DNA from 2 places in the Lentzea sp. NPDC036949 genome. Region 1 is predicted to be linked to the other one. Evidence: riboswitches for the same ligand, from Rfam matches in the RefSeq annotation. Region 1 holds a riboswitch; the other holds the start of a gene.
The links. Region 1 has a riboswitch for glycine ahead of gcvP (aminomethyl-transferring glycine dehydrogenase). Riboswitches for the same ligand answer to the same signal wherever they lie in the genome.
Positions count from the first base shown of each region.

Region 2: another riboswitch for glycine. It lies ahead of gcvT (glycine cleavage system aminomethyltransferase GcvT); the one in region 1 lies ahead of gcvP (aminomethyl-transferring glycine dehydrogenase).

Region 1 covers NZ_JBVJRA010000007.1:93,978-97,377, forward strand. Annotated here, with positions in the region: gene ACZ7CD_RS20760 (bifunctional nuclease family protein) at 270-743, shown strand; gene ACZ7CD_RS20765 (MerR family transcriptional regulator) at 1,050-1,616, shown strand; glycine riboswitch at 1,715-1,810, shown strand; gene gcvP (aminomethyl-transferring glycine dehydrogenase) at 1,961-3,400, shown strand, end outside.
Region 2 covers NZ_JBVJRA010000003.1:515,059-518,458, reverse strand. Annotated here, with positions in the region: gene glyA (serine hydroxymethyltransferase) at 1-909, opposite strand, end outside; gene gcvT (glycine cleavage system aminomethyltransferase GcvT) at 923-2,017, opposite strand; glycine riboswitch at 2,117-2,204, opposite strand; glycine riboswitch at 2,206-2,296, opposite strand; gene ACZ7CD_RS11920 (DUF3817 domain-containing protein) at 2,342-2,644, opposite strand; gene ACZ7CD_RS11915 (hypothetical protein) at 2,659-3,042, opposite strand; gene ACZ7CD_RS11910 (helix-turn-helix transcriptional regulator) at 3,172-3,400, opposite strand, start outside.

The DNA of each region.
Region 1 (3,400 bases):
TGCGTCGAGCCCGAACGCACTCGTGCGCTGACCGCCGTTGCGCGGAACTCCTCCCGGTTCGCCGTGCTTTCCGGGAATCGGCCGGCCTCTTCCGCTCGTTGTACCCGGTGCGGGGAAGAGCGGGTTCGAGCGGCCATCGTCTTGATCACGTTCTGCCCGCAACGATTGAGCACACGGCCCGCTTGGCGGGTAGCGTCGAACGCGTGTGCCGGGGGATGCTCGGAGACGTTCCGGGTACTCCCCAACGAGTCAGAGGGAGGCGAGACCCGATGAGCGAGATGCGTGTCGTGGGCGTCCGGGTGGAGCTGCCCCAGAACCAGCCGATCCTCCTGCTGCGCGAAACCGAGGGTGAGCGGTACCTGCCGATCTGGATCGGCTCGGTCGAGGCCACCGCGATCGCGCTGGAGCAGCAGGGTGTGCGACCGGCCCGCCCGCTCACCCACGACCTGCTCAAGGACGTCATCGGGGCGCTGGGCCGCAACCTCGAACAGGTGCGGATCACCGACCTGCAGGAGGGCACGTTCTTCGCCGAGCTCGTGTTCGACGGCGACGTGCGCGTGTCCGCCCGCCCGTCCGACTCGGTGGCCCTCGCACTGCGCGTCGGCGTGCCGATCCACGCGGAGGAGTCCGTGCTGGCGGAGGCCGGTCTGATCATCCCGGACGAGCAGGAGGACGAGGTCGAGAAGTTCCGCGAGTTCCTCGACTCCGTGTCCCCCGAGGACTTCCGGGGCGCCGACACCTGAGTTCCCCCGACTGTCGCTGACCGTCTTGTTCGGACCCGGCGCCGATCGGTGGGGTGTCCCTCGATCGGACTACTTTCCGCACATCATGGCCGCTAAACAATCACTAAACGTCACCTGAACGTCCTAGTTCGGGTGACGGTGCGGACCCCCGCCTCAGGTTGGGGGCCAACACTCCCCGCGCGTCGCGTTGACCTGCCCTCGGAGCGGTCTTACCGTCGAACTCGAGTGGACGTCGCCGGTCTGCGCGAGTGGACCAGGCGGCTTGACGGCCCCGACTTTCGTGGCCGTTGGCGAGGGGAGGCAGGCGTGGTCGAGGAAGCGCCCTTGCGGGCCGAATCCGGGCAGCAGGGTGAGCTGTTCCCGGACTCCTCGCTGCCGGACGAACTCGTCGGCTACCGGGGACCCGCGGCGTGCCAGATCGCCGGGATCACCTACCGGCAGCTCGACTACTGGGCCAGGACCGGCCTGGTCGCGCCGACGGTGCGGATGGCGCACGGCTCCGGCAGCCAGCGGCTCTACTCCTTCAAGGACATCCTCGTCCTGAAGGTCGTGAAGCGGCTGCTGGACACCGGGGTCTCGCTGCAGAACATCAGGGTCGCCGTCGACCACCTGCGCCGCCGCGGCGTGCAGGACCTGGCGCGGATCACGCTCTTCTCCGACGGCACGACCGTCTACGAGTGCACCTCCCCCGAGGAGGTCGTCGACCTGCTCCAGGGCGGGCAGGGCGTGTTCGGCATCGCGGTGAGCGGTGCGATGCGGGAGATCAGCGGGACCATCCACGAGTTCCCGGCCGAACGTGCGGACGGCGTGGAGATCGCGCCGATGACCGAGGACGAGCTGACCCGCCGCCGCCGGGAGCGCGCCACCGGCTGACCCGCTGTCGCCGGCTCAGCCGGTCCCGTCGCTGAGACGTAGGTCGCGTCGGTGGGGACTGGCGGGCCTGCCTGCGGGTACTCTTCACGGGTAGTCGCTGAACTCAGGCGGGAGAGACCGGGTGCTGCACCCGGCGCCGAAGGAGCAAGTTCCTCCCCGGGAACCTCTCAGGCACCCAGGACCGCGTGAGCGAGACGCCTCTGGAAAGCGGATCTCTCGAGATCCCGCCGACGGTGAAAGCCCGCTCTCGTGGCGGGTGAACCTCTCAGGCGCCCGATGCCGGGTACGGACAGAGCGGGGAGGGCACCAGGACACGTGTGCCCGCAGCCCCCCGGAGGCGTTAGATGACGCAGGACCGCATTCCGCTCGCCGCTCTCGAGCACGGCACCCCGTTCGCGGACCGGCACGTCGGCCCGCGCCCCGCCGAGCTCGCCCGCATCCTCGACGTGATCGGTGTCGGATCGCTGGAGGAGCTGGCGCAGCACGCGGTGCCCTCGTCCATCCACGAGCGCGACCTGGTGCTGGACCTGCCGGCGCCCGCCACGGAGACCGAGGCGCTGGCCGAGCTGCGCGCGCTCGCCTCCCAGAACCGGCCGATGACCCAGATGATCGGCCTGGGCTACTACGACACCGTGACGCCGGGCGTGATCCTGCGCAACGTCCTGGAGTCGCCCGCCTGGTACACCGCGTACACGCCGTACCAGCCGGAGATCTCGCAGGGCCGCCTGGAGGCGCTGCTGAACTTCCAGACGATGGTCGGCGACCTGACCGGCCTGCCGATGGCCAACGCGTCCATGCTGGACGAGTCGACCGCCGCCGCCGAGGCCATGACCCTGGTGCGCCGCGCGGGCAGGGCGAAGTCGAACAAGTTCGTCGTGGACGCCGACACGCTGCCGCAGACGCTGGCCGTGATCGAGACCCGCGCCGAGCCGCTGGGCATCGAGGTCGTCGTCGCCGACCTGTCGCAGGGCATCGAGGGCCTGGGCCTGGGCGGTGACTTCTTCGGCGTGCTGCTGTCCTACCCCGGTGCGTCCGGTGTGGTCCGCGACCAGGCCGCGCTGGTGGAGGAGATCCACGCCGCCGGCGCGCAGGCCGTCGTCGTCGCCGACCTGCTGGCGCTGACGCTGCTGCGCCCGCCCGGTGAGATCGGCGCGGACGTCGTCGTCGGCACCACCCAGCGCTTCGGCGTGCCGATCGGCTTCGGCGGCCCGCACGCCGGCTACATGGCCGTCCGCTCCGGCTTGGAGCGCCAGCTGCCCGGCCGCCTCGTCGGCGTCTCCGTCGACGCTGACGGCTCGCTGGCCTACCGCCTGGCGCTGCAGACCCGCGAGCAGCACATCCGCCGCGAGAAGGCGACCTCGAACATCTGCACCGCGCAGGTGCTGCTCGCCGTGATCGCGTCGATGTACGCGGTCTACCACGGCCCCGAGGGCCTGCGCGCCATCGCGACCCGTGTGCACCGCCTGGCCACCGTCCTCGCGACGGGCCTGTGCGAGGCCGGTCTCGACGTCGTGCACGGCGAGTTCTTCGACACCGTGCAGGTGCGCGTCGAGGGCCGTGCCGCCGAGGTCGTCGCCAAGGCCCGCGAGCTCGGCATCAACCTGCGCCTCGTGGACGCCGACGTCGTGGCGGTCGCTTGCGACGAGAAGACCACGCGCGCGCACGTCGTCGCCGTGTGGGAGGCGTTCGGCGTGACCGGGTCCGATGTGGACGCGATCGACACCGACACCGCCGACGGCATCCCGTCGGACCTGCGCCGCACCTCGGACTACCTGACCCACCCG
Region 2 (3,400 bases), on a different contig from region 1:
CGAGAGGCGGTCGGCGAGGATGCGGGCGCCGTCGAGGGTGCGGCGCTGGCGGTCGGCGAACTCCTCCGACGCGGCGTGCTTGAACGCCACGGCCTTGGCGGCGATCACGTGCTCCAGCGGACCGCCCTGCTGGCCGGGGAACACCGCCGAGTTGATCTTCTTGGCGATGTCGGCGTCGTTCGACAGGATCACGCCGCCGCGCGGACCGCCGAGGGTCTTGTGCGTCGTCGTGGTCGTGACGTGGGCGTGCGGGACGGGCGAGGGGTGCAGGCCCGCGGCCACGAGGCCCGCGAAGTGCGCCATGTCGACCATCAGGTAGGCCTCGACCGAGTCCGCGATGCGGCGGAACTCGGCGAAGTCCAGCTGGCGCGGGTAGGCGGACCAGCCGGCGACGATCAGCTTCGGGCGGTGCTCGGTGGCGAGGCGCTCGACCTCGGCCATGTCGACGCGGCCGTCACCGTCGGAGACGTGGTACGGCACGACGTTGTAGAGCTTGCCGGAGAAGTTGATGCGCATGCCGTGGGTCAGGTGACCGCCGTGCGCGAGGTCCAGGCCGAGGATCGTGTCGCCGGGCTGCAGCAGCGCGAACATCGCGGCGGCGTTGGCCTGGGCGCCGGAGTGCGGCTGGACGTTGGCGAAACCGGCGCCGAAGAGCGACTTGATGCGCTCGATGGCGAGGCGCTCGACGACGTCGACGTGCTCGCAGCCACCGTAGTAGCGGCGGCCGGGGTAGCCCTCCGCGTACTTGTTGGTCAGCACCGAACCCTGGGCCTGCAGCACCGAGACCGGCGTGAAGTTCTCCGAGGCGATCATCTCGAGGGTGCCCTGCTGGCGCGCCAGCTCGGCCGCAACGGCCTGCGCGACCTCGGGGTCGTACTCCGCGAGGGAGGCGTTGAACTGGTCGGACATCTGGAGGATCTCCCTACTTGGCGCGCTTGTAGAACGGAAGTGCGACGACCTCGACCGGCTGCTTCTTGCCGCGGACGTCCACCAGCAGAGGGGTGCCGGGCGCGGAGCTCGCCCGGTTCACGTAGGCCATCGCCACCGAGTAGCCCAGGGTCGGCGACAGCGCGCCCGAGGTCACCTCGCCGACGACCTCGTCGCCGTTCAGCACGGCGTAACCGTGGCGGGGCGCGCGGCGCTCGGGGGTCTTCAGGCCGACCAGCACGGAGTCCACATCGGACTCGGACACCTCGGTCAGCGCCTCGCGGCCGACGAAGTCGCCCGGCTTGTCGAGCTTCACGACCCGGCCGAGACCCGCGTGGTACGGGGTGAGCGAGGTGGTCAGCTCGTTGCCGTACAACGGCATTCCGGCTTCCAGGCGCAACGTGTCGCGGCAGCCGAGACCGCACGGCTTGAGCTCGTGCGGCTGCCCGGCCTCCAGCAGCGCCGTCCACACTGCGGCGGCGTCGTCGGGCGCGACGAACAGCTCGAAGCCCTCCTCGCCGGTGTAGCCGGTGCGCGCGAGCAGCGCGTCCACCCCGGCCACCTTCGAGGGGTAGGAGGCGTAGTACTTCACCGTCGACAGGTCGGTGTCGGTCAGCCCGGCCAGGACCTCCACCGACTTCGGGCCCTGGATCGCGATCAACGCGTAGTCCGTGGACCTGTCCGTGACGACGGTGTCGAACCCGGCGGCCCGCTCGACGAGCGCCTCGGCGACCACGGCGGCGTTCGAGGCGTTGGCGACGACCATGAACTCCTCGTCGCCCAGCCGGTAGACGATCAGGTCGTCGACCACGCCGCCGTCGGCCTGGGTGATCATCGTGTAGCGGGCCTTGCCGACCGCGAGCGCGGAGATGTGGCCGACCAGCGCGTAGTCGAGTGCGGCACCGGCCTGCGGCCCGGTCAGCACGATCTCACCCATGTGCGTGAGGTCGAACAGGCCGGCGGTGGTGCGCACGGCGTGGTGCTCGGCCAGCTCGCTGGAGTAGCGCAGCGGCATCTTCCAGCCCGCGAAGTCGGTGAACATCGCGCCGAGCGACTCGTGCTCAGCGTTCAGTGGCGTGAGGCGGGACATCAGAACGCTCCTCCAGGGTGCGCCGAAGAGCCGGGCCAGGCCGGCTGAGGCAACAGAAGAATGACACGGTCCACCGGAGACTCCTCACCAGAGCGAGCCTCCCCCTCTGTCATGAGCCTGAGAGCTTCGTCGCCGGAGCGACTTGCACCGTGGGCGAGGCTCCTGATGAGCCTGCTTTCCAGAGTTGCCTTCGTCGTGCGGTATCTGTGCCTGAGAGATTCCGGGGAGGAGTTGCTCCTTCGGCGCTCCCGCTGAAGGGAGCTCTCCCGCGCGACATCGACGGCCGTGTTCAGTTGGTTGCCCCAGACGCTAGCAGGCCGAACGTCACAGCGGCACGCCCTGAGCAGTCTTCTCCACCACCTTGCGCTCCGCCCAGAACGACAGGAACGGGATCGTCCCCGCGACCAGCACGAGCGCGGTGCCCTTGATGGACCAGCGCAGCTTCAGCGCCAGGTCGACCGAAAGCACCAGGTAGATGGCGTAGAGGAACCCGTGGATCGGGCCGACGACCTTCATCGCCTGGTCCATGCCGGCGGCGTACTTCAGCACCATCGCCACGACCAGCAGCAGCAGGAAGACACCGACCACGTAAGCCATGACCCGGAACCGGGTCAACGCACCCTTCATCTGCCCGCCTTCGCTCAACGACCGTCCCGCGCGTTGAGGTCCGCGAGCATGCGGTTGTAGGCCGCGAGCTCCGCGTCTTCTTCGTCGTCGAAGTGCTCGACAGGCGCGGGTTTGACGGCGTCAACGGTAGTCACCGGTGCGACGGGGGGTGCAACCGGCTCCGGTGCGGAGAGAGCCTCGTCACGGCGCTGGCGCGCGAGACGGCGGAACCGCCACACCATGAAGAGGGGGAAGAGGCCGAAGAGCGGCCACTGGAGCACGTACCCGAGGTTCTGGAACGTGCCGCTCGCGGACTCGAAGCGCTGCCACTGCCACCACGCGAGCCCGCAGCAGAGGACCAGCGCCGCCAGACAGGCGAGCGCGATCAGCACACGCTGGGGAGTAAGGAGGCCGCGCACGACCTCCACACTACTGGGGTGGGGCCTCCTGTCAGGAGGCCACCCGTGAGGGGTAGCGCGCCACGGGAGCGCGCGTGCCCGTTTGCGAGTGAACTTCGGGGCTGCCGATGCCTCGACAGCCCGCTTCTCCTACGCCACGCCGTCCCGGCGCTGCCTCTGCAGACGAGCAACGCACCAGGCCGCGGCCGAACCGCGGCGGAGGTGCTGGAGAACCGTCATCGGTCCCAGGCGCCTTCCGAGGTCGGCAGGCGTGAGGCCGGCGGCGCGGTAGTCGAGCGCGCGCTGGTCCAGCGGGCTGATGCCCGCGTCCCACCACTGCTCGGCCTCGGCGACGTCGCCCACCAGCTGCCAGTAGCTC